Regions from separate parts of the Yoonia sp. MH D7 genome, predicted to be linked through region 1. Evidence: riboswitches for the same ligand, from Rfam matches in the RefSeq annotation. Region 1 holds a riboswitch; each other region holds the start of a gene.
The links. Region 1 has a riboswitch for cobalamin ahead of ACXLHR_RS16525 ((2Fe-2S) ferredoxin domain-containing protein). Riboswitches for the same ligand answer to the same signal wherever they lie in the genome.
Positions count from the first base shown of each region.

Region 1 (10,128 bases):
GGGAGAGGACGGTCCCTTTGACCAGTACTGTGCGATCACAAAATTCCGGCACTGAACCAAGATTGTGGGTAGAGACCAGCATCACACGGCCTTCGGCACGCAATTCGCGCAGCAGAACGATAATTTGTTCTTCGGTTTTGACATCGACACCAGTGAATGGCTCGTCCAGGAGGATAACTTGACCGTCTTGTGCCAGTGACCGCGCAAGAAACACGCGTTTACGTTGGCCGCCAGAAAGCTCACCAATCTGACGAGTTCTGAAATCTTGCATGCTGACTCGGCGCAAGGCCTCGTCAACAGCTTCATAGTCAACTTTTTTAGGGCGACGCAAAAAACCCATGTGGCCATAGCGACCCATCATGACGACGTCTTCAACTAAAACGGGGAAAGCCCAGTCGACATCTTCCGATTGCGGAACATACGCGACCAAATTCTTAGCTAACGCGTCTTTCACATCAAGACCAAGAATTTTAATCGCTCCTTTGGCGATAGGCACAAAACCCATGATGGCCTTAAATAATGTAGACTTGCCAGAACCGTTTACGCCCACCAATGCGGTTACAGTGCCGCGTGGGACTTCAAAACTGGCATTCCAAAGGGCAGTATGGCCATTGCGGTAGGTTACCGTGACATCGCACGCCGAAATGCCGACGCTCGTTTTGATATCTTGATGTTCGGATAGAGTGTTTTCGTCACGCATATCGTTTCCTTTGGCGGGTTCTGCCGTTGTCGCTTAACGCAAGCAACCTGCAGCAAGGGCGCCACAGGTCACTTGCAGATATTATTCTATCTTAGTTCATTGCAGACGTCAGACCATCGGCCACTGTACGCGATGTTACACGCAATAAATCAAGGTAAGTAGGCACTTCGCCATCTGGTTCGCTTAGGCTATCGACATAGAGTACACCGCCGTAAGCCACACCAGTTTCGCGTGCTACCTGTTCGGCGGGAGCCGTGTTGACCGTACTTTCGCAAAAGACAACAGGAATGTCATTGTCCCGAACACCATCAATAACGGCGCGCACCTGTTGCGGCGTGCCGACTTGATCTGCGTTCATGGGCCAAAGATACAATTCCTTCATGCCAAAATCACGCGCGAGATAGCTAAATGCACCTTCGCAAGTCACCAACCAACGGCGCTCTTCGGGGATTTCTGCAATGGCAGCACGCAGTGGTTCAATTGTGACGCGAAGCTCCTCTTTATAAGCCTCAGCATTGGCGATATATATTTCGGCATTTTCGGGGTCTTGTGTGACAAAAGCCATGACGATATTATCGATATAAACCAGCGAGTTATCTAATCCCATCCAAGCATGCGGATTGGGCATGCCCTGATAGCTGCCCGAAGAAATAGAAATTGGGTCGATCCCATCTGTTAGCGTGGCGGACGGCACATCTTTCATGTTGGTTAGGAACTGTTCGAACCAGAGCTCCAAATTCATACCATTCCACAAGATCAAGTCGGCATCAGACGCCCGGACGATATCCTGCGGTGTCGGCTCGTAACCGTGAATTTCAGCACCCGGTTTGGTAATGGACACCACGTCTGCGGCATCGCCTGCTACATTCGCAGCCATATCTGCAAGGACTGTGAAGGTCGTGACAACTTTCATACGGTCATCTGCAACAGCATTAGTCGCAGATGTCATTGTGATAGCCGCAACAGATGTCGTTTTAAGAAATAGAGATAGCATTCAGTTCTCCTTTATAAATTTCTCTATATGTAAATGCAAATCATTCGCATCTGTCAACTGCTTTTGCGAATTAATTGCAAAAACACTTTCCGTCAGTTATGAATTATTCAGAAGTTTAGGATCAAAAGATGAATGCTCTGCATGATAAAATAGATGAAATGCTACGCGATGCAGGCATCCGTGTGACGCAACAGAGGCGAACAGTTCTCGCGACATTGGTGCAAAGCCACGACCATCCAAGCGCTCAAAACGTTTATACGCGCTCCAAATTGATAGACAGCAGTGTGTCTTTCGCAACTGTCTACCGCGCGCTATCTACTCTGGCAGATGCCGGTATTGTCCAGCGTGTTGCTGTCGACGATGGTCCGGCACGGTTTGAAATGGCGACGAAAACAGAGCATGATCATCTGGTTGATGTTGACAGTGGTGAGGTCCTCGAGCTGGTATCTAAAGAGCTGTACGCACTCAGATCACGTCTGGCAGCTGAGCTAGGATATGAAATCCTTTGCCAGCATTCGGTTCTTAGGGTGCGTAAGCTAAAAGCACCTTGAGCCTCTCGGAACCTTGCACTTTCACGCATGTTCAAATTCAACAAATTCTGCCTCTCGACCAATCACTATCGGTTTCACCATTTGAACAGAGGTGGTCGCATGATTTCGGGCCAGTAGTTAAGGTGGATCAACTTGTGAAAGTGAAGTGGTCCTGCTTTTTCGGACAGTTTTGGGTGTTGGGCTTTCGACGCTGAACAAATGGGTTCAACAGCATCAACACGATAGCGACGGCCCATTGCTGACCTTCACCCACCCTCGGTTATGCCGCGGTGCGGCCCGTTAGACCAGACTTTCGCTGCAGCCGCGAAATATGATACTTGGTGAACTCACACTTCGCGGACAAAGCGGCCTTATGCACGCGCAGCTATTGCTAACGCAGCATTTGCTTGCTGGTGCAGCACGTCACTTTCTACAGGACTTCGTCCGTCACTGAAGCGGCCATTCCAACCAGCTATATGGGCCAATGCAAACCGCCCTTTCCCTGCAAGAAACACCAACGGGTAATCATGCAAGGTGCGAATAGAAACATCCGGGAATTGGGACGCTAGGCAAAATAATAATGCTAGTACCGCGCACGATTTATCGCAGGGATTTTTGTCAAATTTCGGCAGTATCGATTACCCTTTTTTTATGCCGGAAGAACCACGACGCTGCCTGTTCTGGGGTGACGTTGCACCAACATGTCAACGCCATAGACGTTGAAAATACGCGCCGCCGTCAGCACCTTCTCGGGCGGGCCTGTTGCAACAATACGCCCCCCGTCTACCAAACAAATTCGGTCACAGAACATTGCCGCAAGATTGAGGTCGTGAAGGGCTGCAACGACCGTAAGCCCAAGGTCGCGCACGAAGGTCAGCAAGGACAGTTGATAGCGGATATCAAGGTGGTTTGTCGGCTCGTCCAACACCAATACACCGGGTTGCTGCACCAGCGCACGGGCCAGTAGCGCGCGTTGCCGTTCGCCGCCCGACAGCGTCCGAAAGGCACGGTCTTTCAGAGTGCTGAGGCGTTGTAATTCCAGGGCAGCGTCGATCAGTGCAGCATCGTGGGGGGAGTCGGGTTCAAGCAGGCCCTTGTGCGCCGATCGGCCCATGGCCACCACGTCGCGCACTGTCAGAGGGAAATCGGTGGGCATATCTTGCAACACCGCACCGACGTTTTTCGCCACCCATGCCGCGCTGTGGCGTTGCACGTCCTCGCCGTTTACTAAAACGCGGCCTGCTGAGGGCCGCGTCACACCATAAATCGTGCGCAGAACAGTGGATTTACCCGCGCCATTGGGCCCGAGAATGCCAAGCATCTCTCCCCGCGTCACATCAAAGCTGATGTCCTCAACTATCCGCTTGCCCGACACCTCGACGGTGATGCCCTCCAGGGCCAATGTGCCCGCTGTAAGCGTCATCGCGTGACCCCCAGGCTACGTGCGTCACGTCGCAAAAGCCACATGAAAAACGGCCCCCCCACAAGCGCGGTGATGATGCCTACAGGCAACTCCAGTGGTGCGATAATTGAGCGCGCTACCAGATCCGCCATGATGGTGAAACTCGCCCCCAAAAGCGCCACCGCGGGCAGCGCCCGGCGGTGATCCGCGCCGACCAAATGTCGCACGATGTGGGGCATGATCAGCCCGACAAAACCAATGACACCGGACACGGCCACGGTAATCCCCGTAAGCCCCGCCGTGAGAACAAACATCGTGCGTCGAAACCGTTCGACGTCGAGGCCGAGGGCCACAGCGCTTTCATCGCCCGCCATCAACAGGTTTAGGTGGCGCGCCTGAATCAGCATGAATCCAAGCCCAAGGGCCAGCGCGCTAACCGGGATCGGCAGCAGCTTCCACTGCGCTGTGCCAAAGCCACCGAGCGTCCAGAACAAAACCCGCGCGGCCAATTGCGGGTCCGGCGAGGTCAAAACCAGCAAGCTAGTGAACGCCGATAGTACGGCGCCCACGGCGATGCCTGCCAACACCAGTCGTGTCGGGGTCATATTTCCCCCTGTGCGCGCGATCCAGAACACCAATGACAAAGCCGCGAGGCCTCCGACAAAGGCGGCGATGTGCAAGGTAAATGCACCGAAAATGATTAGGCCAAAGCGCATAACCAGCACCGCCCCCGTAGCAGCGCCAGAGGACACGCCCAGAATGGAAGGCCCCGCCAGCGGGTTGCGCACGATGGCCTGGATCACCATGCCCGCAACGCCAAGGCTGGCCCCCACGACGCCCGCGAGGATAACACGGGGAATGCGGGTTTGGACGATGATGATCTCGTGGGCCGTGCGCCAATTGGGCTCGATCAACCAGCCTCCTGACAGCCAGTGAATCAGTATCCGTGCTGACGTGAGCGGTGGTATCGTAACGGATCCGATCATGAGCCCGAGAAGCCCCGCCGCCGCGATGAGGGCTACCATGCCGGACACAACCGCAAGATAGCTCATGCGTCCGGCGTGCAACGGTGCAGCGGGCACACGACCGCCCCGCACACGCACAGGCGGCGGGGTTTGGCGCAGAACGTCGAGCAAGGCGCGATCTCTTGATGTGCCTTGCTGTTCAAGTTGGTCCGGCGTGGTCAATGACCCGCTGCCGGATTGTCTGACGTCATTGCGTGAACACGTCCGGGTGGAATGCGCGCGCCAGGGTTTCCAGCGCATCGGCCGAGCTTGGTCCCGGTTGGCCGATGCCCGACACAATCAGTACATAGTTGTTCTGTTCGACGGCGGGTACATCCGCGATGATCGGGTTGGCCTCCAGCGTGGCGATGCGGGCACGGCCGATGGCGGTCTCGGGATCTTCCACGATCTGACCGCTTTGTGTGCCAGAGTAGAACACCACGATATGTTCCGGAGCCTGATCAACCAACTGTTCCCACGACGTGCTGCCGTAACGGTTTTCTATGTCGCCCAAGATGTTCACACCTCCCGCCCGTTCGACCACATGGCTCAGCATGGTGTGGCCCAACACGGCGCGTGGCGTGTCTTCGCCGCCGTTGTAGATGAAGACCGACACAGGCTCGACGCCCTCCAACCGCGCTTCCACATCAGACACGATGGCCTGCATATCGGCAATCAGCGCCTCGCCGCGCTCGGACACGCCGAAGATGCCCGCGACAGAGCGGATCTCGGCATACAGTTCGTCAAAGCCATAGCGGCCCAGATTGCACCCTTCGGTGTTGAGCCGCGTGGTCATGCCCAGATCGTGCAACTGTTCACGCGTATGACGGCTCTCGGAAAAGCCGTCGGGGTAGCCTGCGTAGATGAAATCTGCTTCTACATCGATCAATTGCTCGGTTGTGGCCACTAGCGGAGACAGGATCGGAACCGATTGATACGCCTCCTCATATTGCGGGCTGATCGCCATGTCCGCCATGTAGGATGTGCCTGCCATACGGTCCTCCAAACCCAGCGCTAGCATCAGCTCGGTCGCGTTGTTCGATAGGGTCACGGCGCGCTCCGGGGCTGCGTCGTAGGTGAACGTGTGGCCGCAGTTTTCGTCAACGAACGGAAAACCGTCCTGCGCATAGGCAGGCAGAGCGAGAGCCAACAAGCTGGCGGTGACGATTAGTTTGAGATGCCTCATGGGAGGGTTCCTTTAGGTCTGATGTTTGGGAGAGGTGGCGCGGGCAGGTCTGCGCAAATTGGCAAAACCTCGGTTCCGAAAAGTTCCATCGAGGCGGATGCCTTATCGAGTGGAATGGTGCCGTTGGCGGAGAACAGGCAGCGCATATTGCGAATACCCGTGGATCGAGTCAGGTGCTTAATCTGGGCGCGGCATGCCTCGGGCGTCCCGGCAATGGTGTATCCCGCCAGCATATCGGCGGGCGTACGCGGCGCGGGTGGCGGTTTGCCGAAGGTGTTTGCACGGGCGATGCGGGCCTTGTTAAGCGCATCGGTGAACCGATCAAGCGCGGCCTCGGCCTTGGCTTGGGTCGCTTCCACAATCACGTAGCGCGCCAGCGAAGAGGCCGCCAAAGGCTCTGAACTTGCACCTGCGCGCGCGAGTTGGTCACGGAACACGCCAATCTGACGGGTCTCGTTCGGCTCAAGGCTCAGAAGCAGCGGGAAACGGTGCCGCGCGGCGATGGCCAGCGTATCCGGTGACGCGGCCCCGACATGGATCGGCGGGTGCGGTCGCTGGATCGGCGGCGGGCCTACAGTCACGTCGGAGAATGTCCATGTCGGGCCGTCCGACGACACGATCGGTTTCGTCAACGCGGCAAGGATCACGCCAAGCGCCTCGGCAAACCGTGCAGGGGCTTGAGCGGGATCAAGGCCAAGCGCGTGGAATGTCTCGGGCGAGGTACCGCGTCCGACGCCCACATCCAGCCGCCCCCCGCTTTGACGATCCAGTTGCGCGATCTGCTCGGCCAGCAGCAGCGGATGGTACAGCGGCAGCACAAGGATCGAGGTGCCAAAGCGCAATCGTTGCGTCCGCGCAAGGATCGCCGCCCCCAGAAGCAGCGTCGATGGATAGGGTAGCGTGGTGCGGGAGAAGTGGAACTCATTAAACCAGATGCCGCCAAACCCAAGGACATCGGCCCGCTCTGCGACCCGCATCAGCCCGTCGTGGTCGCCGAGACTGCCATCGCGCGCGTAGCCCGTCAGATCGAAGCGTAGTTTTTCCTTCGCGGAGCTCATGACCGTAGCCGTTGCTTGGTCTTTTGAGGGCGATAGGCCAAGTCCTCCACAGGCGTGCCGCCCTGAATATGCTCTGCCAGAATCCGATCGAGCGCTGTTTCGTCCACCCCGCAATAGGTCGTCCCCTCTGGCCAGACCTGCACCACGGGCGCAAGATTGCACGGGCCGAGGCAGCTCGTCTTGCAGCTCATCATCCCCTCGCCATTATCCCGCAGACCCAACCGATCTTGCTCAGCACGCAAGTGTTGCCACAACAGACCAGACGCGGCGTCATTGCACGGCCCGCCCATACACAGCAAAACCCGACGCTTTGGGCCTTGGATCACCGAAGCGTCGGGGATCGGGGTCGCAGATTGTGTCACATCCTCGTGGCCCGCCCGCGCTACGGCGGAGGACAGGATCGCTGGCATATCGCTTGACGCGACTAGTGGGGGAGGCGCGATGGTGATCTTGGGCAGCGGCAAAGACTGTGTTTTCATCCAGCGATTCACTGCCCGGCGGATCCATGCCGGAAACCCCGGCTCCATCGGTAGCATCGCCGGGACAATGATAACCTTGGACACGCCCGACGCGGCAATCTCGCTCAGGCGCTCCCGCAGGCTGGGGCTGCCTTGCTCCGAGAAGGCGTAAGTGGCGTTATGGCCGGGGCTGTGCGCGGCCACCGCTTCGGCCAGCGCAGCCATTTCCGCACGTGGTGCTGCCGCAATTGCGGCCTTGGCCAGAACGAGAATCATGGGCCGCATCAGACAAGCCCTTTGTCTGATGGACAGCGGCACGGCCTGCGATGTCGAAAGTGGGATCTGAACAAAACACGGCCTTTGTCGTGCGAGAGACCACAAGAAGAAGGCCGATTGACTGATCCCCCCGCAAAGCGGTGGAGGCTATTTAGTCATCATTCCCCCTCCAGGACACCCCGCCTGGGTTGAATACACGTTTACGGCAGGTCTCCTGACTTACGGGTCGTCACGTCCCTCGGCCTTCCCGGACGCGAGTCCAGTGGCGTGTTCGAGGTCGCTCGCCGCTTACAGTTGCGGGGGCAGTTCTGGCATTGCCACGGTCATACCGTCGCGCACCAAATTCCCATTTGATCCCTCTCGGGAACCGATAACTATTTCATTAAATACCTAGCCCAGCAGGGCGTCAAGTATCAACGCAGTCCGATAGAAACCACTGAAGGTATCTTCAATGGAATTGTTTTTTGTGCGCCAAGGCTAGCGTCAGGAGTTATAGCCATTAAATCACGGTGACTGCGAGTGCGATGGAATATATAAAACACTTTCGAATAATTTTGTAATCGAAGGGAACGTCGGCGTTCCGCCCTTGCTGTTTTTTCCGGCAGAGAAGCAGCCGTTCGTTTAAAATAGCTCACCCTCGGCTTCGACCCGCAATCTGTGAATTGCTGTCCATATCCTCGCCGCATTAAGATCGAATGGCCGCGATCTCTGTCGCAGCGCAGAGTCTCAGGTCAAGCATCTGCAGCAACTTTCGTGCTCCATGCGCACGCAGCGAGAAATAGCAATGACTGCCTCGGGCTCTTCGGTAGCCTTCGCTGCGATTTAAGTGAAGGTCCGGATTTGGGCCATCAATGGCAGTTGGGGCTAACTCATCTTGATCTATGTTTGTCTATTTTCTGGCGAGACTGGTCAGTTTATTTTGGACCAACGACTTTGTAGGCTATCTAGCGATCCCAATTCAAATGGGTGTTTATGGATGTTGAATTGAATTGACGATTGGGTGTAAATGGGTATTCATATGGGTATGTTGAACACCTCGTCACTCGTTATCACGCCTAAAATCCTCGCCAAGGTTTCTGAAATCGACGAATTTAAGGGGGCTTGGCGCGCCCTTGGGTCGCTTGCGCCGGAGCGATTGTCTTCGCTGAGACGCGTGGCGACCATTGAAAGTATTGGCTCATCAACACGGATTGAAGGAAGCAAGCTTTCAGACCAAGACGTGCAACGGCTTTTGTCCAATCTAGAAATCAAATCCTTTGAAACCCGTGACGAACAAGAGGTTGCTGGCTACGCTGAAGTGATGGAGATGGTCTTTGGGTCGTGGGAAAACATCACGATAACAGAGAACCATATCCAACAACTGCATAGGGACCTGTTAAAGTATAGCAACAAAGACGAACGCCATCGGGGGGCCTATAAGACCTCCAGCAATAGCGTCGCGGCTTTCGACGAGACGGGTGCTCAGATTGGAATCGTCTTCGAGACGGCCTCGCCGTTCGACACGCCACGACTAATGCAAGAGTTGGTGACGTGGTATCAAGGCGCGGTTAAAGATCCCGATATGCACCCATTAATGGCCGTCGGGATATTCGTTGTTGTGTTGTTGGAAATACACCCGTTTCAAGATGGCAACGGCAGACTTAGCCGCGTTCTTACAACACTACTGCTGCTCAGGGCAGGGTATGCTTATGTGACATACAGTTCGCTTGAAAGCGTGATCGAACAGAGTAAGGAAGCCTATTATCTCGCGCTGAGGCAAACCCAGGGCACGATTCAGGAGGCCAAATCCCGAGTGGACTCCGTGGCTAGAATTCTTCCTCAGTGCGTTGCAACGCCAGATGCAAAGGCTCAAGACACGGGTTGAGCGGGAAAAATTGATGATTGGCGCAATGCCTGAACTCGCCGCGAAAATTGTCGAGCTCACACGTGAACAAGGGCGTCTCACAATGGCAGATGCCGTGAAGCTGACAGGTGCCAACCGGAACACCCTCAAGCAACACTTCAAAACATTGGTGAACGATGGTCACCTCGCACTGCACGGTCAAGCGCGGGGGGCTTGGTATTCGATCCGATAATACATGTTATGTTAAAAAATAGCTTCATAGGCTTCCCCCCATGGAACGATTTCGAGCTGGTTTTGATGGGTCACGCGTCCAAACGCCTACGTCTCCGTCGCGCAGTGGAAACACTGGCAGGCGAATATCCAGCGTCAGCGCCAGAGCCGTCAGCCCGGTAATTGTTGTGATTTTTTTTGCTTCGAGAGTGCGCCAGACGACGACCCGCGATCTATGAACATCGTTCCCGTTCATCGGCGTCGCCAGACTAAACGTCCACTCGCCGCACATTACTGATCCAGACTTTGAAGCTGCTTTGGAACATTCGACTTCCAACCAGCTCACATCATCCAGCTCTTTGTTTACGGCCGCCAAAACCAGTAATGCAGACTTATTCTTCATAATCCGTCCGTTTGTGAGTTGAGTGAGCGCAAGAGTCAGCGGAGGGTTGCCGCGAGCGGCAATA
Region 1 covers NZ_JBTJCF010000002.1:26,650-36,777, forward strand. Annotated here, with positions in the region: gene ACXLHR_RS16490 (manganese/iron ABC transporter ATP-binding protein) at 1-700, opposite strand, end outside; gene ACXLHR_RS16495 (metal ABC transporter substrate-binding protein) at 792-1,694, opposite strand; gene ACXLHR_RS16500 (Fur family transcriptional regulator) at 1,823-2,245, shown strand; gene ACXLHR_RS16505 (ABC transporter ATP-binding protein) at 2,874-3,647, opposite strand; gene ACXLHR_RS16510 (FecCD family ABC transporter permease) at 3,644-4,813, opposite strand; gene ACXLHR_RS16515 (ABC transporter substrate-binding protein) at 4,839-5,816, opposite strand; gene ACXLHR_RS16520 (LLM class flavin-dependent oxidoreductase) at 5,813-6,874, opposite strand; gene ACXLHR_RS16525 ((2Fe-2S) ferredoxin domain-containing protein) at 6,871-7,617, opposite strand; cobalamin riboswitch at 7,796-7,995, opposite strand; gene ACXLHR_RS16530 (Fic family protein) at 8,615-9,472, shown strand; gene ACXLHR_RS16535 (DUF977 family protein) at 9,486-9,683, shown strand; gene ACXLHR_RS16540 (hypothetical protein) at 9,708-10,064, opposite strand.

Region 2 (10,128 bases), on a different contig from region 1:
GGCGGTCTGCGTGCATTGCCGTTCCCGACGGATGAAGAATCCCTCAAAAAAGCCCAAGAGATCGTCCCTGAGATCTATGGTATGGGTGTCGAAGCCAATCCCGCATTGGATGGTTTTGCCGAAGCGACTGATGTTCTTGTCAACGATCTGGTTTTGTTTGCGAACGTCAATGTCCCTGACGAAGTTGTACAGGAAATCACGGCAACGATCTATGCGAACAAAGCAGCGCTTCTAGAGGTATTCCCTGGCTTGGACCTGTTCGATCCTGACCAAATGGCGAAACCATATGCCAGCGTAAGCTACCACCCTGGCGCAGAAGCGTTTTACCGTGAACAGAACATCTGGCCCTGATATCAGAGCCTAGGACATTAAGACGCCTTTAATAACTTAAGTAAGCGTCGGAATTTCGGTTCCGACGCCTTTATCTGCTGGAGAATTTCGTGACAAAACTGACGAATGCCATGGCTGCGATGATGACGTTGATCGCATTGATCTGGGCCGCTGACATCCTTCGATTGGTGGGGATCGCAGTCTACACAGAACAGTATATCTCGTTGCTATTGGCATTTGCCTTTCCGCTAATCTTCTTGCTGATGCCCGCGCGCAAGGCAAAGAACGGAGAAGCCAGCGATGAACACGAGTTCAGTCAGGCCGAACGCCGCGTTCCATGGTTTGACATATTGGCGGCCGTTCTGGGCTGCGCGTTGTCTTTATACGTCATGGTTCGCTTTCCAGACCTTTCGCAACTGACCGCAAAGCGCCCGTTAGACGGATTAATTCCGGCAATTATCATGCTTGCTATGTTGCTAGAGGGCGTCAGGCGGACATCAGGCATGATCATCACTCTAGTCGTCCTCGGCGCATTGGTGCTCGCATTTGTTGGTCATCTCCTGCCCACCGAAATTTCAGGACGCCGTATCCTGCCTGACCACTTCATCTATTTTCTGCTGTGGGATTCCACGGCAATCCTTGGCTCTGTTCTGACGATCGTTACAACAATTGTCGTAGCATTTGTGTTCTTTGGCACCGTTCTTTTTAAAACAGGGGGTGCGGATTTCTTTACTGATGCTTCAGCGAGTTTGATGGGCAAGTATCGAGGAGGGCAGGCAAAGATCAGCATTTTGGGGTCTTCACTCTTTGGATCGATCTCAGGTTCAGTAGTCGCAAATGTCGTAACCACAGGTGTTGTGACGATCCCGATGATGAAGAAAGCAGGATTTAGACCACAGCTCGCAGGGGCAATCGAGGCGGTAGCTTCGACCGGTGGTCAGTTATTGCCGCCGGTGATGGGGGTTACCGCGTTTCTGATGGCCGAGTTCTTGCAGGTGGAGTATTCAGCTGTAGCGCTGGCGGCTCTTGTTCCGGCACTTCTATTCTATATGGCATTGTTCATCCAAGCCGATCTAGAGGCAGCGCGCGCTAACATGCGGGGCCTTGACCCTAGCGAAATCCCGGACGGACGGCAGCTTTTAAAAGCCGGATGGTATTTTCCGGTTCCCTTTATCGTACTGATCATAGCGTTGTTTGTTCTAAAATACCGCCCGGAAACAGCCGCTTTGCTCGCATCCTGTTCAGTTGTCATCACTGCGACAATCTTCGGTTTTCGTGGCAAGCGCCCAAACCTTGCGGATTGGTTTTTCATCTTTCGCGATACAGGCCTTAAGGTGCTGGATATCTTTATGGTCGCGGCGGCGGCAGGGGTTGTTATCGCCACTCTCAACTACACAGGTCTGGGTTTCGGCCTTACACTTGCGATGGTCCAGCTATCAGGCGGCAGCCTCATTGCATTGCTCATGATTTCAGCAGTTGCATGCATCATTCTGGGGATGGGTATGCCGACAACAGGCGTCTACATTCTACTGGCAACGCTTATCGCACCAGCTCTCATTCAAATGGGCATACAGCCGATGGCTGCCCATTTGTTCATCCTGTATTTCGGCTGTTTGTCGATGATCACACCACCCGTGGCGATTGGTGCCTTTGCGGCGGCCAGCATCGCGCGTGCAGACCCGCTTGCGACAGGTTTTGAGGCGGTACGTTTTGGTTGGGCCGTTTTCATCATACCGTTTCTGTTCGTATTATCACCAAGCCTGCTACTGCAAGGCCCAATCTGGCTCATTGCTGTTGATGTCTCGATGGCCGTTGTGGGCGTAACTCTGGGTGCTGCGGGCGTGATAGGATACGGCCTAAGCCGGCTTGGGCCGATTGCGCGCACCTTCTATATCATCGCCGCCTCATGTTTAATGATGCCCCTGCAAGGCGTGGAACTGGGCAGGCTCGTGAATGTCGTAGGTGCATTTTTGGCAATCGCGCTAATCGCGTGGGCTGTCGTTGGCCCCAAAATGGGAAAACATTCCGCTACATGATCCGGCGTTGCTACTGCCTTTAAGTGCAAAAGCCCCCGCTTTTGATCAATTGGTATTGTTTACTCACTGTTAAAAAACTGGACCTATTACGCTTTAGTATAATGACATCATCTATGCTGTCGTTAAATTATCCTAGACTACGCTAGCGTTCTTAGGTCAGGACGCCTAACTCTTCTCGCGTCTGCGCTAGCACTGCGGGTAAAATCACCGCAACTACTTTGTGCGCAAAAGGCACATGCGTCACTTCTTGCGGAGCAGGTAGGTATCCATAATCCATCCATGTTCAGCACGTGCGGCTCTTCGTATATCAACGATACGATCCGCAGCATCCGCCAATGGCCCGCTATACAATACCTGCTCGGCCATCCCCAGAAAGGCCCCCCACCAGATATCAATACCTGTGGCGTCCAGATTTCGGAAACTGCATTCACTGTCGAGCATGACTATGACCGTCTCAGCGTCCTTCGGCCAACCATGATCGCGCAGGCGCCGCCCGGTGGTAATCTGCACAGGGCCATTTACCGTGTTTAGCGGGATAGCATGGGCCGCCGTCAGGGCCTGAATTGCGGTAATCCCCGGCACCACCCGGATTTGAGGCGGCGAAGGCAGGCGCGCGGCAATACGCATGGTACTGTCATAGAGCGATGGATCGCCCCAGACCATCAGCGCGACGGGGCCATCTGAGCCAGCACTGCCCATAGCCGTCTGCCAGCGCTCCGCAATCTGGTCATGCCATGCCGAAACCCGCGCGATATAGGGCAGGTCCGGATCACGCAGCGGGTACTCAAATGGAACGATCCGTGCCGCCGAGCCACTCGCGGTAAGGATGCGGCGGCGCAATTCTGCGAGATCATCTTTGCCCGCGCCTTTTTCCGGAACAAGGATAGTCGCCGCATCGCACAGCGCCCGCATCCCCTCGCCAGTCACATGGCCGAGGCTACCAGTGCCGATTCCGATAAGCCAAAGATCTCGGATCATAGTGTCATTCCATAAAAAAACCGGGCCCGTTACCGGACCCGGAGATAAAAACCTGAAATCAGGACGCGTTATATAGGCGATGCGTGAACATTTCCCGCATACCGCCGCCGCGTAGTGCCTTGGCGCCTGCCAGAACGGCCAGATCAGCAATTGGCTCGATCAGGACAACCAGCATATAGGCCGCGCCAAAAGTCCAGACGGCGTTCAGATTATCCGCGCCGAAACCCTGGCCGTAGAATGCCCAGAATGCGACCCACGCGACAACACCGCCTTGATACGCGACCGACAACTTGAGCACGTCCGCATAGGCCAGATCAACATAAGCACGATCCTGCGGAATGATGCGATGCGTCAGCGAATAAATGGCGAAAAGTGGCACTAGTAAAGTTGTGACATTGACGAAATACATCGGCATGTCGGACGGCGCAAAGAACATGCCCTGCACCAGCAAGCCCAGCGCCAGCCCTATTGCCGATGGCGCAGCGCCGAGCAGCAGGAACAAAGTCGTGCCAAGGATGAAATGCACTTCGGACACGCCGACGGCAAAATGCGGCAGCACTTCAAAGAATACAAAAACGCCGACCGTAGCCAGCAAAGTTCGGATGGCAAAAGATGCAATGTTGTGTCCAGCCAGATCATCAACGACCAGTTTGACAGAGTAGGCAGCAGCGGCTGCGGCGGTGCCATAGGCAAATACCATTTTGGCGCCGTCAACGACGCCCGGTTCGATATGCATGAGAAAGTCCCTTGTTATGCCGCCCCTCCGGCGACGTTGGATAAGATAAAGGCAAGCGGGCCTTCGGTTTCACGGCAGGTCTCCTGACTTGCGGGTCGATACGCGCGGGCCCTTCCCAGCCTTTCGGCCAGTGGTGTCGCCTTTGCACTCACCGCTTACAGTTGCGGGGGCAGTCCGGGTCTTTAACCCGATTCCCTTTGAAGCCACAGGTGTGGCACCGTAATTTAACGCTACGACAAACTGCCGGCTCCCGCAAACAATAATTCACTCCTCCGCCAGCGGACCGTAGAGGATCAGCGCAGGCGCATCGCCAATCTCGGCCTTCAGTTGATCCGCCAGTGCGGCAACGCTCATCCGGGTCAGCTGCTGATCGGGGCCGCTGACATCCTCGGCTAATAGCGCAGGCGTATCGGCCGGTAGACCGTGGGCGTGTAGCACCTCATAAAGCTTGGGGAACGTGCGCTTACCCATGAAAACTACGGTTAAGGCCATAGGGTCGGCCAGTGCAGGCAGGTTCATATCCTCGGGCAACTGGCCCGTGATGTCGTGACCGGTTACAAATTGCACCCGCCGCGCGCTCAGCCGCCGGCTCAGCGGAATGCCAGCGGCGGCGGCCGCTGCAATGGCCGATGGCACGCCAGGAATGATTTCATAAGGAATGCCCGCCTCACGCAGTGCAATCAGTTCTTCCTCTAGCCGGCCAAAAAGTCCGCTATCGCCGGATTTCAACCGTACAACGCGTTGATTGGTCTGCGCGTATTCTACCAAAAGCCGACTGACATGATGCTGGCGCGGCGAGGCGCGGCCGGCCCTTTTGCCCACGCCAATTAGATCCGCACCGCGGCGCACATGACCCAGGATCGGTCCCGAGGACAGATCATCGAACAGCACCGCATCGGCGCGGCGCAAACGGTCCACGGCCTTCAGCGTCAACAACTCCGGATCTCCGGGGCCGGACCCGACGAAGCTAACAAAACCGGTCATGCGCCCTCCGCCGTAATCAGGTGAAAGAAAGTGCCGGTAACATGACCGCGATGCGATCCGGTTTCAGGCACGGGATTGCCGTCGGCGTCTGCGACTGCTGCCAGCAGCGCATCAGGCTGCTCAAGGATCGTGGAGTAATGGTATTCGTGACCTCGCAGCCGCGTCCCCTTCGGATATCCCGGAACGGGCGCAAGCAGTTCGGCCTGCCGGTAACCCAGATGGAATTTGCGTTTCTCGTAACTAGTCACAAGCCCAAGAAGTCCAGCCATCTCGTGACTCTGCCCCTCCTTGTCGATCAACGCCGCACCTAGCGCCATGTAGCCGCCGCATTCACCATGGACGGGCCGCGTTTCGGCATGGCGCCGCAGACCGGCAAGGAAATGATTTGCCGCCGCCAGTCGACCCGCGTGCAGTTCAGGGTATCCGCCGGGCAACCAGATCAAATCCGCGTCGGGATCCGGTGCTTCATTCGCTAGCGGCGAAAATGGCAACACCTCGGCGCCCGCTGCGCGCCAACCCTCCACCAGATGCGGATATGTGAAGGAAAACGCCGCATCCTGCGCCAACGCGATGCGTTGTGCTGGCGGCGCAGGCAACACGCCTCCTTGTCCAGCGGGCTTGCCGCGCGCCGCAGCCTTAATTGCCTCCAGATCTACATATTCGCGCAGGAATACGGCATAGCCCGCGATGGCTGCCTCCAGATCGGGATGCTCGACTGCCTGTATCAAGCCCAAATGCCGCTCGGGCAGGGTCAAATCACCGCGCCTTGGCAAGGCACCCAGCACCTTCAATCCGGCCTTTTCCATGCCCATTGCCGCCAGCCGCTCGTGACGTGGCGACGCGACGCGATTCAAAATCACACCGGCAAAAGGAACGTCGGGGTTATACATCCGAAATCCCAGCGCCGCCGCCGCCGCCGATTGCGCTTGCCCGCTGACATCGACAACCAGCACCACGGGCCACCCCATGCGCAGCGCGGTTTCAGCACTGGTGCCAAAGCCACTCTGCCCACGCGTGGCGACGCCATCATAAAGCCCCATCGCCCCCTCGGCGACGCAAATCTCGGCTCCCTTGGCCTGCGCCGCGATGGCGTTCAGCAATCCCTCCCCCATTGCCCATGTGTCAAGGTTGAAGGACGCGCGGCCGGCAGCGGCCAGATGAAACGCCGGGTCGATATAATCCGGCCCCGATTTGAACGGCTGCACCCGCATCCCGTCCTCTGCCAGCGCCCGCAAAAGGCCCAACATCACCGTTGTTTTGCCGGTCCCCGAGGACGGGGCCGAAATCATGATTCCCGGTGCATCACTCATCTTTGTCACTCCAATTGGTCCAAGGGCTACCTGCAGTTTGCGGTCTGTAGCGCCGATCGTAATCCTTAGCGTAAAGGCAGCTTTCCGCGAACCCTTCCCCGCCCAAGGCAGGCCCAACAAGGATCAGCGCCGTGCGCGTGATGTCCGCATCCATCAGTCCGGCGATATCGCCCAGTGTACCGCGTATGATCCGTTCATCTGGCCATGACGCACGGAACACGATGGCAACCGGGCAATCTGCGCCATAGGCGGGCGTCAGGCTGTCTGTCACATGGTCTAGGTTCTGGATCGACAGGTGAATGGCCAGCGTCGCACCGGTAGCGGCGAAGTTTAGCAGCGTCTCGCCCTCAGGCATCGACGATGCGCGCCCCTGCGTGCGGGTCAGCACCACCGATTGCGCAAGGCCCGGCAACGTCAACTCGGCCCCCAGCGCGGCCGCAGCGGCGGCAAAGGACGGAACACCGGGTGTGACCGACACGGGAATATTCAAGGCGCGCAGGCGGCGCATCTGCTCGCCCATCGCGGACCAGATGGATAGATCGCCCGAATGCAGCCGCGCCACGTCCTGTCCCGCACCATGCGCGCGCTGCATTTCAGCGATGATCGCCTCCAGATCCATTGGCGCGGTGTTGACAATATGCGCGCCCTCCGGGCAATGGCCCAAGATCTCCTCCGGCACCAGCGATCCAGCATAAAGGCAGACCGGACTGGACGCGATCAGATCGCGCCCCCGAAGGGTCAAAAGGTCCGGCGCGCCGGGACCAGCTCCGATGAAATGAATGGTCAATGTCCGTCTCCTTCTGCCATGGCACAGGTGGCCATGCGATTGGGTGAGATGTGCCGCGCTGCAATCAGCCGCGCATTGAAGCCGGCCGCCGCCAGCGCCGCCGCCTCGGCTACGCTGCCGGTGCCATGGGCGGCTTGTGAAACTTGCGACTGAGTGCAGGTCATCTGGGCTATAAGTCGCTCGGGCATCACAGGATGGATTCTGAGACCCATCTCATCCGCCAAGGCCCGCAACGCGGCGTTGTGCTCCTTGCCAGCCGCCGTTGCCAACAGGTCAGGGTATACGCCTTCACACGCCAAAGCCAACGCCGCACGCAAGCTGTCCAAGCCGACCCCTACGCGAAATCCGAACCCAGCCACGATCATAGTGTGGCGTTCCATTGAACGACCGGATAGCTGGATTTCCAACCAGTTCTTGCCCCGAGCGGCGCCGCCTGAGCCAGCTCGATTCGCAACAGATCGCCACCCAGACGCGCGTGGGCTTGCGTCAGCAACGCCTCAGTTTCCAGCGTCACGGCATTGGCGACGATCCTTGTGCCTTCGGGCAAATGCGCCACTAGCCAGTCCAACAGCGGTTGCTTCAGCCCTCCGCCAACAAAGACCACATCGGGGAGAGGCAGATTTGACAGTACCTCGGGCGCCGCGCCCTGCACGACGATCAGATGGTCCACGCCCAGCCTCGCCCCGTTCTGCGCGATCCGCGCGGCGCGGTCCGCGCGTGGTTCAATAGTGGTGGCATTGAGGCTGGGATGCGCCAGTAGCCATTCGATGGCAACCGAACCGGAGCCGCCACCAATGTCCCACAGATGCTCGAACGGGCGCGGCGCCAGCGCCGACAGGGTAAGGGCGCGAACCGGCCGCTTGGTCATCTGGCCATCGCTGTCGAACCATACATCTGGCCTTCCACTGGCGAGTGGCAGAGCAGCGCCTCCACCAGAAAATTGAACGGCGGCACAGACAGGATGGGCAAAAGCCACATTCGGCAGACCCGCCGCTTTACTGTCTGTGCGCCGCTCGCGTGGGCCGCCGACAGCCTCGAAAACAGTCATATTAGACGCGCCAAACCCAGCTTGACACAGATAATCCGCCAATTCCCGCAGTGCCGAACCGTCGCGCAGCAGCACTATAATGCGAACGCCATCTGCTAGCGCAGGGCGCAGCCGCGTGAGCGGCGCTGCGTGCAGACCAAAGCACTCAGTGTATTCCAGCGGCCAGCCCATCCGCGCGGTTACCAGCGAGAAAGTCGATGGGCCGGGCAAAGCTGTCCACTCCCCCGGCGTCAGATGCCGCGTGATGCTAGTGCCCGCGCCAAACCAGAACGGATCGCCCGAGGCCAGCGCCACGACGCGCCGCCCGCGCAACTCCAGCAGTCGCGTTATGCCGTCAACGAAGGGCACAGGCCATGCGATCGTCTCCGCCTTGAGGTCCGGCAGCAATCCTAGATGCCTTGGCGGCCCCATGACGATTTCCGCCGCCGCCAGCGCGTTATTACTTGCAGGCGACAGGCCGTCCGGCGCATCTTCACCCATTCCTACGATGGTCAACCACGGAGCGTCAACCATGAAGAACAACCTTCTGATCCTCGGCGGCACGACCGAGGCAACAGCGCTCTGCCAAAGACTGAGCGAGGCGGGAATCGACGGCACTGTGTCCTTTGCGGGCCGGGTCAATCGACCTCTGCGGCAACCATTGCCGCAGCGCGTCGGCGGTTTTGGTGGTGTAGCAGGGCTGAAGCGCTACATTGAGGATCACGCGATTAGCCATGTGATCGATGCCACCCACCCTTTCGCCGCACAGATGAGCGCCAATGCCGTGGCCGCCTGCACTGCTGCGAATGTGCCGTTGATCGCGCTTACGCGCGCGGCATGGCACGCCGAGCCAGGCGATGAGTGGACTCATGTGCCGGATATTGCCGGCGCGGTCGCGGCGCTGGTCCGTCCGGCGCTGCGCGTCATGCTGGCCATCGGGCGCATGCATGTGGCCGAGTTTGCTGTGAACCAGCAGCATTTCTACCTGCTGCGCATGATTGATCTGCCGGATGCGCCGCTGCCCTTTCCCGACTGCAGGATCGTGCAGGATCGTGGCCCCTTTAGCAGTGAGGGCGATCTGGCGTTGATGCGCGAGCACCGCATCAATCTTGTTGTTTCGAAAAACTCCGGCGGCACCGGCGCATTCGCCAAGATCGCCGCTGCTCGCCGGTTGGGTCTGCCCGTCCTCATGATCGACCGCCCCGTCCTTCCGGCGCGGCCCGAAGCGCATTGCGTGCAAGAAGTACTGAAGTGGTTGGGTCATACAGGCACCGACCTTGGTGTATAGACGAAAGGTGCGCCATCCCTTTCGATCACCCGGGTAGCCGATGTTCCCACCAGCACCATGGTGCGCATATCGGCCATCTCGGGGCGCGCGTCCGGCAGGGCAACGATGCGGATGCACTCATCCTCCGTCGAGACTGCGCGGGCGAAAATTACCGGACGGGCATCGCGGCAGGCATCGTTGAGAATGTCCAGAACGCGGGCGAACCCTTCGGGGCGTGCTTTTGAACGCGGATTGTAGAAAGCCATGGCAAAATCCGCCTCAGCGGCTAGGCGCAGGCGCTTTTCGATCAGCGACCAGGGTTTCATGTTATCGCTGAGATTGATGGCGCAAAAATCATGCCCCAAAGGTGCCCCGACGCGCGCGGCAGCGGCTAGCATGGCGGTGATGCCCGGCAGCACCTCGATATTCAGGGTACGCCATATGTCTGGCCCCGCCTCCACCGCCTCGAACACCGCTGCTGCCATGGCGAAAACCCCAGGGTCGCCCGAGGATACAACAACCACGCGGCGGCCCGCCGCAGCCATTTCCAGCGCGTGGCGCGCCCGATCCAGCTCTACTCGGTTGTCGCTGGGATGCAGCACCAGCCCTGAACGCGGCGCGATGCGCGCCACATAAGGAATGTAGCCGACGACATCGGTTGCCTGTTCAAGCG
Region 2 covers NZ_JBTJCF010000001.1:2,748,314-2,758,441, forward strand. Annotated here, with positions in the region: gene ACXLHR_RS13715 (TAXI family TRAP transporter solute-binding subunit) at 1-351, shown strand, start outside; gene ACXLHR_RS13720 (TRAP transporter permease) at 441-2,366, shown strand; gene cobF (precorrin-6A synthase (deacetylating)) at 2,607-3,344, opposite strand; gene ACXLHR_RS13730 (energy-coupling factor ABC transporter permease) at 3,403-4,080, opposite strand; cobalamin riboswitch at 4,137-4,317, opposite strand; gene cobA (uroporphyrinogen-III C-methyltransferase) at 4,345-5,064, opposite strand; gene ACXLHR_RS13740 (cobyrinate a,c-diamide synthase) at 5,061-6,374, opposite strand; gene cobM (precorrin-4 C(11)-methyltransferase) at 6,367-7,161, opposite strand; gene ACXLHR_RS13750 (cobalamin biosynthesis protein) at 7,158-7,541, opposite strand; gene cbiE (precorrin-6y C5,15-methyltransferase (decarboxylating) subunit CbiE) at 7,523-8,722, opposite strand; gene ACXLHR_RS13760 (cobalt-precorrin-6A reductase) at 8,721-9,476, shown strand; gene cobJ (precorrin-3B C(17)-methyltransferase) at 9,449-10,128, opposite strand, start outside.
Region 2: another riboswitch for cobalamin. It lies ahead of ACXLHR_RS13730 (energy-coupling factor ABC transporter permease); the one in region 1 lies ahead of ACXLHR_RS16525 ((2Fe-2S) ferredoxin domain-containing protein).

Region 3 (8,624 bases), on a different contig from region 1:
ACATCCTCGCCACTTTCGACCAGACTGCGTAGATGGGCCGTACAGTCCTCATAAAAAGTCGAAAGGACGGCGTTGTAGTCAGGATGCGCTATCGGAATTTCCGTGGTGACGGGATATTCCATAGCAAACTCCACAGTGCCTTCGGGCAGCATCCCCTCGACCATGCCGCGTGCGCGGCCCGCCCGTCCCTTTTTGCGGAAGAACGCGATATGGCGGGCATTGGTCACAAGGCGGTGGGCGCGCACACTCATCAGGTCGGGATCGCCAGGGCCAAGCCCGACGCCGTAGATCGTGCCGGTTGTCCGGGTTGTACCGCTCATTCCGCGCGGCTCGCGATGGCGTTGATCGCGGCCACGGTGATGGCGCTACCGCCCAGCCGCCCCTCGACTATGCAGCAAGGCACCGGCTGATCGGCCCAGAGAGCGTCCTTGCTCTCGCGAGCGCCAACAAATCCGACAGGGCAGCCGATGATCGCGGCGGGGCGCGGGCAACCTGGATCCTCCAGCATGTTCAGTAGATGGAATAACGCGGTTGGCGCATTACCGATGGCAACCACCGCACCCCCAAGGTGCGGGCGCCACAACTCCAACGCTGCGGCAGAGCGGGTGTTCGACATCTTGCGCGCCAGGTCCGGGACAGCGGGGTCCCAGAGTGTGCAGATCACTTGATTATCGGCAGGCAGACGGGTGCGCGTCACGCCCTCGCTGACCATCCGCGCGTCGCACAGGATCGGTGCGCCAGCATCAAGCGCGGCGCGAGCCGCGCGGGCAAAACCCGCAGATAGGCGGATATGTTGCTCCAGTCCCACCATTCCGGCCGCATGGATCATGCGTACTGCAATCGGCTCTTCATCGGGATTAAAACGACCCAGATCAGCCTCGGCGCGGATCATGGCGAAGGATTGCGCGTAGATCGCGGCACCATCAGTCTGGTATTTATAACTCATCTTGTTACGCTCACTTTGGTAAGAATTTCGTCGGAGTTTAGCGCGTATCGCTCGGGGGTGTCGCTTGCGACGCCATGGCGCAGCATGTCAAACCTGCCCTCCCGCCCGATCAGCGTCAGGTCCGCAGGCCGTTGGCGTGCGCAGCCCTTGGCGCAGCCGGAGACATGCAGCGTGCCGCTGACATGCGGCGCAATGCGCCGCGCAAGGGCGCGCGTCTCGACGCTAGCAGAGGGGCAAAAGGGTGCGCCGGGGCAGGCGTCTACACGCATCAGGTGGTCATCCGGATCGGTGACGAAAGCGGGTTCATCCGTGGGCGCACCGCCCTCCAGAAACAATTTGCGCCACGGTGTGAGGCGAATTGCGGTCAACTTTTGCGCGCGGATCACCCGCGCCAGTGCGGCAGCATCCACATGGCCAAATGCAGCGCCAATGAATGCGCCGCCATTTTGCTTGCCAATCTGCGGTTGCGATGCGGCCGGCAGGGCGGGTTCATCGCACCAGTCTGTTGGCAATGATGTCGTGGCAAGTACGCGCGCCATGCGACGCCGATCCGGCGTGCTATGTTTCGCCAACCAATGCGCCATTTCGATCAGTGCCGGGATTGCGTTTTCTTCGGTAACTGCCCGCCCCATAGATGCACCATCCGCGCGCAAGATCAAGCTGCCTGCAGCGCGCTCGATCCGGATATCTGCGCTGTCGTTTGTCAACAGCGGATGCGCTCCGCAATCTATCGCAAAGCCCACCTTCGCAGGCAACTCCGGCAGATCGTTAAGTCGCTCCAGCAAGGCGAGAGTGAGGCGGTGGGTCCTGTCTTCTGTCTGCCAAAACGGCGTGACAAGGATGTTGCGGCGCCCCTCAAGTGCGGGATCGGGATCGAGTAGGCCGAGATCGCCCAAGCTGTGCAACAGCGTTGCATGATCGCCTGCGGCCACCCCGCGAATTTGCAGATTGGCGCGGTTCGTCAGGTCCAGATAGCCATGACCGAAATGCTGTGCTAAATCGCACAGGCCCAACGCCTGCACTGCCGTCAGCCGCGCCAATCGCGGACGGATGCGCACGACCAGCCCGTCCGCTGCCATCATTGGGCGATAGGCGCCTGGGCACCAGCCCTTTACCATAGGTACGCTCATCCGCGCGCCTCCAAACCGGTCATCACCGAATTGCGCCGTGTCTGCCACAACCCGGCTTCCAGCAGCGCGGTAAACCGCGCCTGCATTGCGCGGTGCGCTTCGGGGTTGGCGTCCTGCAGAAAACCCTCGGTTTCCGGATCGCCCAATGTCGCGTCGTGGTAGAGGTCAAACAGATGCGCTGGTACAGCACCCGCCAGATGCGCAAAGCTGGCCATGTGATCCAGCGTCGCCGCAATTTCGGCAGCCCCGCGAAAGCCGTGCTGCTTCATGCCGTCAATCCAGCCGCGATTGCCGGCGCGGGCACGCACGACGCGGGCGATCTCTTCGGTTAAGCTTCGCGTGCGGGGGCGATCGGGATCAGTATTGTCCAAATGATACAGAGCTGCCCTGCCACCCGTGATCGCCTGAGCTGCGGCAAAGCCGGCCTCATGCGCCGCGTAATCGCTCGCTAGCAAGAGGTCGGTTTCCGGCAGATCCTGTGGATGGACGAAACTGTCGGCTTTCGCGACACGGCTACGAATACCGGCCAGATCTTGCTTCGCCGCCTCGCCATCCAGCGCCCAAGCACTGGCATTGAGCCATGCCAGACCCGCCTTTTCGCGGCCAGCATCGGTATAGTCGTCCAGTGCAGCGCCCATGCCAAGGCCGAACTGCCCCGGCGCGGGGCCATAGACGCGGGTCGGATCGCTCTGCCCCGCATAAGGATTCCAGTCAGGTGCCTCGTCGCGGGCAGCAAGTGCGCGTACGGCCTGCGCAAACAGCGCAGACAGCGTCGGAAACACATCGCGGAAAAGCCCCGAGACGCGCAACGTCACATCGATGCGTGGGCGGTCCATCTCGGCCAGCGGCAGTACTTCGATGCCAGAGACACGCTCGGACCCCGCATCCCAAACGGGCCGCACCCCCAGTAAATGCAGCGCCATGGCGAATTCCTCGCCCGCCGTGCGCATCGTGGCGGAACCCCACAGATCCACGATCAGGCCGCGTGGCCAGTCACCTTCGTCCTGCAGATGACGTCGGATCAGCTCATCGGCCAAGCGAATGCCCTGCGCATGTGCGGCCCTTGTCGGCACCGCGCGCGGATCAGTGGTGTAAAGATTGCGGCCCGTCGGGAGCACATCGCGCCGACCGCGATAGGGCGAGCCGGACGGACCCGGAGCAATGCGCCGCCCGTCCAGCGCGTCCAGCAGCGACTGCCGCTCGCCCGCGACCGATTGCGCTGTGGCAAAGGGCGACGTGCCCTGCTGCGCGCGGCCCCAGATATGCAGCCCCTCGCCAAACTGGCTTTCTTTGATATCACAGACGAACCGGTCAATCCGCGTAATGGCCTCGGCGCTGCATCCGGCGCGATCAAGGCCCAGATCCTGCTCAAGCCCCTGCGCCTGCGCTTCGTCCCGGATATCACCCTGAAGCCGGTCGCGTCGGCGCGGATCAAGGCCATCGGCATTGGAAAACTCGTCCAGCAGCGCCTCAAGCCGGGCCAGCCTCTCTGGCGTGCCGCTGGTGCGCTGGGGCGGAGGGATATGGCCCAGCGTGACAGCACCGATACGCCGCTTGGCCTGCGCGGCCTCACCGGGGTCGTTGACGATGAACGGATAAATCACGGGTAGCGCGCCGGTGAGAACCTCGGGCCAACACGTGTCAGACAGTGCCACCGATTTGCCCGGCAGCCATTCCAGCGTGCCATGCGCGCCAATATGCACCAACGCATCTGTATGATTTTGCAGCCAAAGGTAGAAGGCGACATAGGCATGGCGCGGCGTGCGGGTTAAATCGTGATAGCTGTCTTCGCGACCCTTGGGCGTGTCCCGTTCGGGTTGAAGCGCGATCCATACATTGCCGCGGCGGGTGGCGGCAAAGTGAAATGCGCCTGCGTGAGCATCTGGGTCTTGCTCTGGATTGCCCCAGTCTTTGACCAGCCTATCGCGCAAAGCTTCGGGTAGCCGCGCCAGAGCGATTTGGTAATCTGCCAGCGGCCAAGCGGTGACGCGCGACAAAAGCGCCTCCTGCAACGATGCGCCACTTGCCCCGACACTGTAGCCTGCTCCGCGCAAGTCCTCCAGAATCGCCTCCGCCGATTGTGGCGCGTCCAGTCCAACGGCATGGCCCATATTCCAATCTTTGCCGGGATAGGTTGAAAGAACCAGCGCAACGCGCCGCTGAGCAGCAGGTAGCGCCGCGAGACGGGTCCAGCCCTGAACGCGGTCGGCAATCGCCGCGATGCGGCCTGGCTCGGCGCGATGGGCAAAGCGGGAATATTGCAGATACTCATCCCGCTTGCCCGGATCCTTAAAGCTGGCAACACCTCCCATGATGCGCCCGTCCACTTCTGGCAACACCACATGCATCGCCAGATCGGCGGGCGACAGACCCCGCTCGGCCCCCGCCCACGCCTTGCGCGTGGACGTTGCCAGCGCCACTTGAAACACCGGAACCTCTGCGGCGTCCAGCGGCGATGTGCCACCCGCCCCCTTGCCGGAAAAGGCTGTGACGTTGACGACTGCTGCAGGAGCAAGCGTGGCCATTTGGCGGCGCAGCCAGCCCGCAGCATCCGGCGATTTCAGCGAGGGCGCGAAGAGTGCGACCACGTCAAAGCCCCGCGCGCGGAAGGCGTCAAAAAGAGCCGTGATCGGCGCAAGATCGGCGGCCACCAGATACGAGCGGTAAAAGACTAGCAATACGCGCGGCTGGCCCGCCAATGCCTGTGCAGAGCCCAGCGCCAGAATCGGGCAGCATGCGCCCTGCTCGGGCGTCCATGCCCCCACCTGCGGCAATGATTTGGTGCCCTGCACAGGCCCGGCATAGAGTCCTGCGGCTAGCGCGAGTTGCGCCAGCGCCGCCTGCGCGGCGACCGCGCCGCCGGTGTCGCACAAATGCGCCAACCGCCGCAGCGTGGATTTCGGCAGCGTCGACATCTCGTCCAATCGCGTATCGGTTCGACCGTCAGCGGGTAACACGGCGAGCGCAATACCTTTTTGCTGGGCCAGCGCCCGAATGCTCTGCAATCCGTATGGCCAATAGGGCACGCCGCCAATCAAGCGGATCAGGATCCCCTTGGCCCCGCTCAGCGTCTGCTCAACATAGGTATCAACCGACAGCGGATGCTTGAGCGCGACTATATTTGCCAGCCGTAACGTGGGCAGCCGCCCCTCCGGTCCTCCCCCGCGATGCCAGCCTTCCGCGAAAGCGCCGAGGTCGGAATCCGAGAGCGACAGCACCACCAGATCAGCGGCGATCTGCCCCAGATCCATTGGCGCTTCGGTCTCTTCCAGCCCGTGGCTTTCGCGGAATATAACATGCATGGCGTTACTCAGCCGCCTCGGTACGCGCCGCGCCCAATGCCGCACAAATCACATCCGCTTTGATATCATGATGCTCGGCGATCACGACCAACCGGCCTGCACGAGCCTCATCTGGCTTCCACGGGCGATCGAATTGATGTCGCACACGCGCTCCCACAGCCTGAACCAGCAGGCGCATCGGCTTGCCCGCTACAGCAGCATAGCCCTTGATGCGCAGGATATTATGGTCATTGGCTAACGCTTCGATAGCGCGGACTAGGTCGGCAGGATCGGTGACTTCGGGGATGTCCACGACAATGCTTTCAAAATCGTCATGCTCATGGTCATCCGCCCCGTCGTGATGCGAGGGACGCGCATCGGTGTCATCTTCGGCCGCAGCCTCAAGCCCCAGAATAATACGCGGGTCAATGACACCCTCGGCCACTTCGACCACGGGGACCACGCGATGGGATTGTGCCGCGATGACCGCCTTCGCACGGACCACGCCCTCGGGACCGGCAAGATCAGGTTTGGTCAGAAGAATGATGTCAGCGCAGGAAATCTGATCCTCGAACACCTCGGACAAAGGCGTTTCATGGTCGATGCTCTCGTCTGCCAGACGCTGAGCCTCAACGCGCGCCACGTTAGACGCAAACCGTCCTGCCGCAACCGCCTCGGCATCGGCCAGAGCTATGACACCATCAACGGTGATTTTCGAGCGGATGTCAGGCCAGTCAAACGCCTTGAGCAGCGGTTTGGGAAGGGCCAGCCCGGAGGTTTCGATCACGATGTGATCGGGCCGTGGGTCGAGTGCCATCAGCGCCTCGATAGTCGGGATGAAATCATCGGCAACGGTACAGCAGATGCAGCCATTCGCCAATTCTATGATGTTTTCGGCTGGGCAATTGGGGATCGCGCAGGATTTCAGGATATCGCCATCGACGCCCACATCGCCGAATTCGTTGACGATCACAGCAAGGCGCCTGCCGCCCGGATTCTGCATCAGCTGGCGCACCAATGTGGTCTTGCCCGAGCCGAGAAAGCCAGTGATGATTGTGACGGGGAGTTTCGCAAGGTCAGACATTTGTGGTCTCCAATGGGGGAATGCGTGCAACGCAGTTACGCTTGAAATGTTCGGGGCGTTCGCGCCACGGAATTAACCCGTCGGCGGTCGCATGATATCGCGCCGCACCGTCAAGGATCATGGCGGGACCTGCCATCTCGTCGACATTGGCGAATATATAAGTCCAGCGCGCGCCACCGCGCAGCGCAACGGTGCAGCCGTGATCGCAGTTTTGCAGGCAATCAACCGGCGTCAGGCGCAGGCCCTCGGGCAGCGGCAAAGCGTCCAGCGCATCATAAAGCATCTGGCCGGGCCTGCGATCGTCACCCTGCTCGGCACTGCCGCGCCGGCATTTGACACAAACCAGCACTTCAGTTTGATTGACTGGCGTTTCTGTCTGATCGTTCATGGTCCTCTGCCCCACATATTATGGGACGAAGGTATAGATGGCGAGGATATTCCGACAGTCGGAATCACCCCGACACCAGAACACCCCGTCCGGTTACGTCGTCGTGTGCTGGCAGGTCTCCCGGCTTACGGATTCAGGGCGGGTGGCCCTATGGCTGATCTGCCTTCCCGGCGGTTGCCAGTGGCGTTGATCGGCCTTTCCGTTCACGGTCGCGGGGGCGGCTGCACTTGACCGCGACACATCGCGGCTGCACATTCCCTTTTCACCTGCCGAGGCAGGCACCAACATAATCGCAGCTTTCGCCGAAAGCCAACACCCTGTCAAGCCGAAGGAAATCCTATGTCCACTGATCTGAACGCCCGTCACACTGAAAAAATGCGCAAGATCAAGGCCGCTCGCGACAGGATGATGGAAACCAAGACCGAAGAAAAGGGACTGATCATGGTCCATACTGGCGCGGGTAAGGGTAAATCCTCGTCCGGATTCGGAATGATTATGCGCTGCATCGCGCATGGCATGCCCTGCGCGGTAGTACAGTTCATCAAGGGAAACTGGGAAACCGGCGAAAAAACCCTTTTGCGTGAACATTTCGCGGATGAATGCCAGTTCTTTGTTTCCGGCGAAGGTTTTACTTGGGAAACGCAGGACCGTGAGCGCGATATCGCCGCTGCGCAAAACGGCTGGAAAATCGCTAAAGAGCAGATCTTGAAGCCAGAAATTCAGTTCGTGTTGTTGGACGAGATCAACATCGCGCTGCGCTATGATTATCTGGACATCGACGAAGTGGTAGATTTTCTGCTGCACCAAAAGCCCGCGATGACGCATGTGTGCCTGACCGGCCGCAATGCCAAGCCCGAGCTGATCGAGGCTGCCGATCTTGTGACCGAAATGGCGCTGGTCAAGCATCCCTTCCGCGAGGGGATCAAGGCGCAAAACGGCATCGAGATGTAGTGCGACATGGCGCGCGCATTAATGATACAAGGAACCGGCTCGAACGTCGGCAAATCAATGCTGGTGGCGGGGCTTTGCCGTGCCGCCCGCCGGCGCGGCCTATCCGTCGCGCCCTTTAAGCCGCAAAACATGTCCAACAACGCCGCCGTGACGGCAGATGGCGGCGAAATCGGACGCGCGCAAGCGCTTCAGGCCATGGCCTGCGGGTTGGCCGCACATACCGATATGAATCCGGTCCTACTCAAGCCCGAAACTGAAATGGGCGCGCAAGTGGTGGTACAGGGCAAGCGTCTGACGACGACACGAGCGCGCGATTATGCAGCGCTGAAGCCCGCGCTGATGGGTGCCGTTCTGGACAGTTTTCAACGCCTGCGGGCGCAGTACGATCTGGTAATTGTCGAGGGTGCCGGCAGCCCTGCCGAGATTAATCTGCGGCAGGCCGACATCGCCAATATGGGCTTTGCCGAGGCCGCAGACGTCCCCGTCGTACTGTGCGGCGATATCGATCGGGGCGGCGTGATCGCACAGATCGTCGGAACGCAAGCGGTGATGCCGACAGCTGATGCAGATCGGATAAAGGGGTTCATCATCAACAAATTCCGCGGCGATCCCGCGTTGTTTGACGACGGCTACGCGGCGATTTCGCAGATGACCGGTTGGCGCGGTTTCGGAGTCGCTCCGTGGTTTGCGGATGCGTGGCGCCTGCCTGCGGAGGATGCGCTTGATATCGCGGACACGTCGAGGGGTGAGGGTTTTCATATCGTCTGTCTGCGCCTGTCACGCATCGCTAATTTCGACGATCTCGATCCCCTCAGCCAGGAAACCAATGTGCGTGTCACAATAC
Region 3 covers NZ_JBTJCF010000001.1:2,758,935-2,767,558, forward strand. Annotated here, with positions in the region: gene ACXLHR_RS13770 (precorrin-2 C(20)-methyltransferase) at 1-320, opposite strand, end outside; gene ACXLHR_RS13775 (precorrin-8X methylmutase) at 317-946, opposite strand; gene ACXLHR_RS13780 (cobalamin biosynthesis protein CobG) at 943-2,076, opposite strand; gene cobN (cobaltochelatase subunit CobN) at 2,073-5,378, opposite strand; gene cobW (cobalamin biosynthesis protein CobW) at 5,383-6,441, opposite strand; gene ACXLHR_RS13795 (DUF1636 family protein) at 6,434-6,829, opposite strand; cobalamin riboswitch at 6,923-7,130, opposite strand; gene cobO (cob(I)yrinic acid a,c-diamide adenosyltransferase) at 7,169-7,780, shown strand; gene ACXLHR_RS13805 (cobyric acid synthase) at 7,787-8,624, shown strand, end outside.
Region 3: another riboswitch for cobalamin. It lies ahead of ACXLHR_RS13795 (DUF1636 family protein); the one in region 1 lies ahead of ACXLHR_RS16525 ((2Fe-2S) ferredoxin domain-containing protein).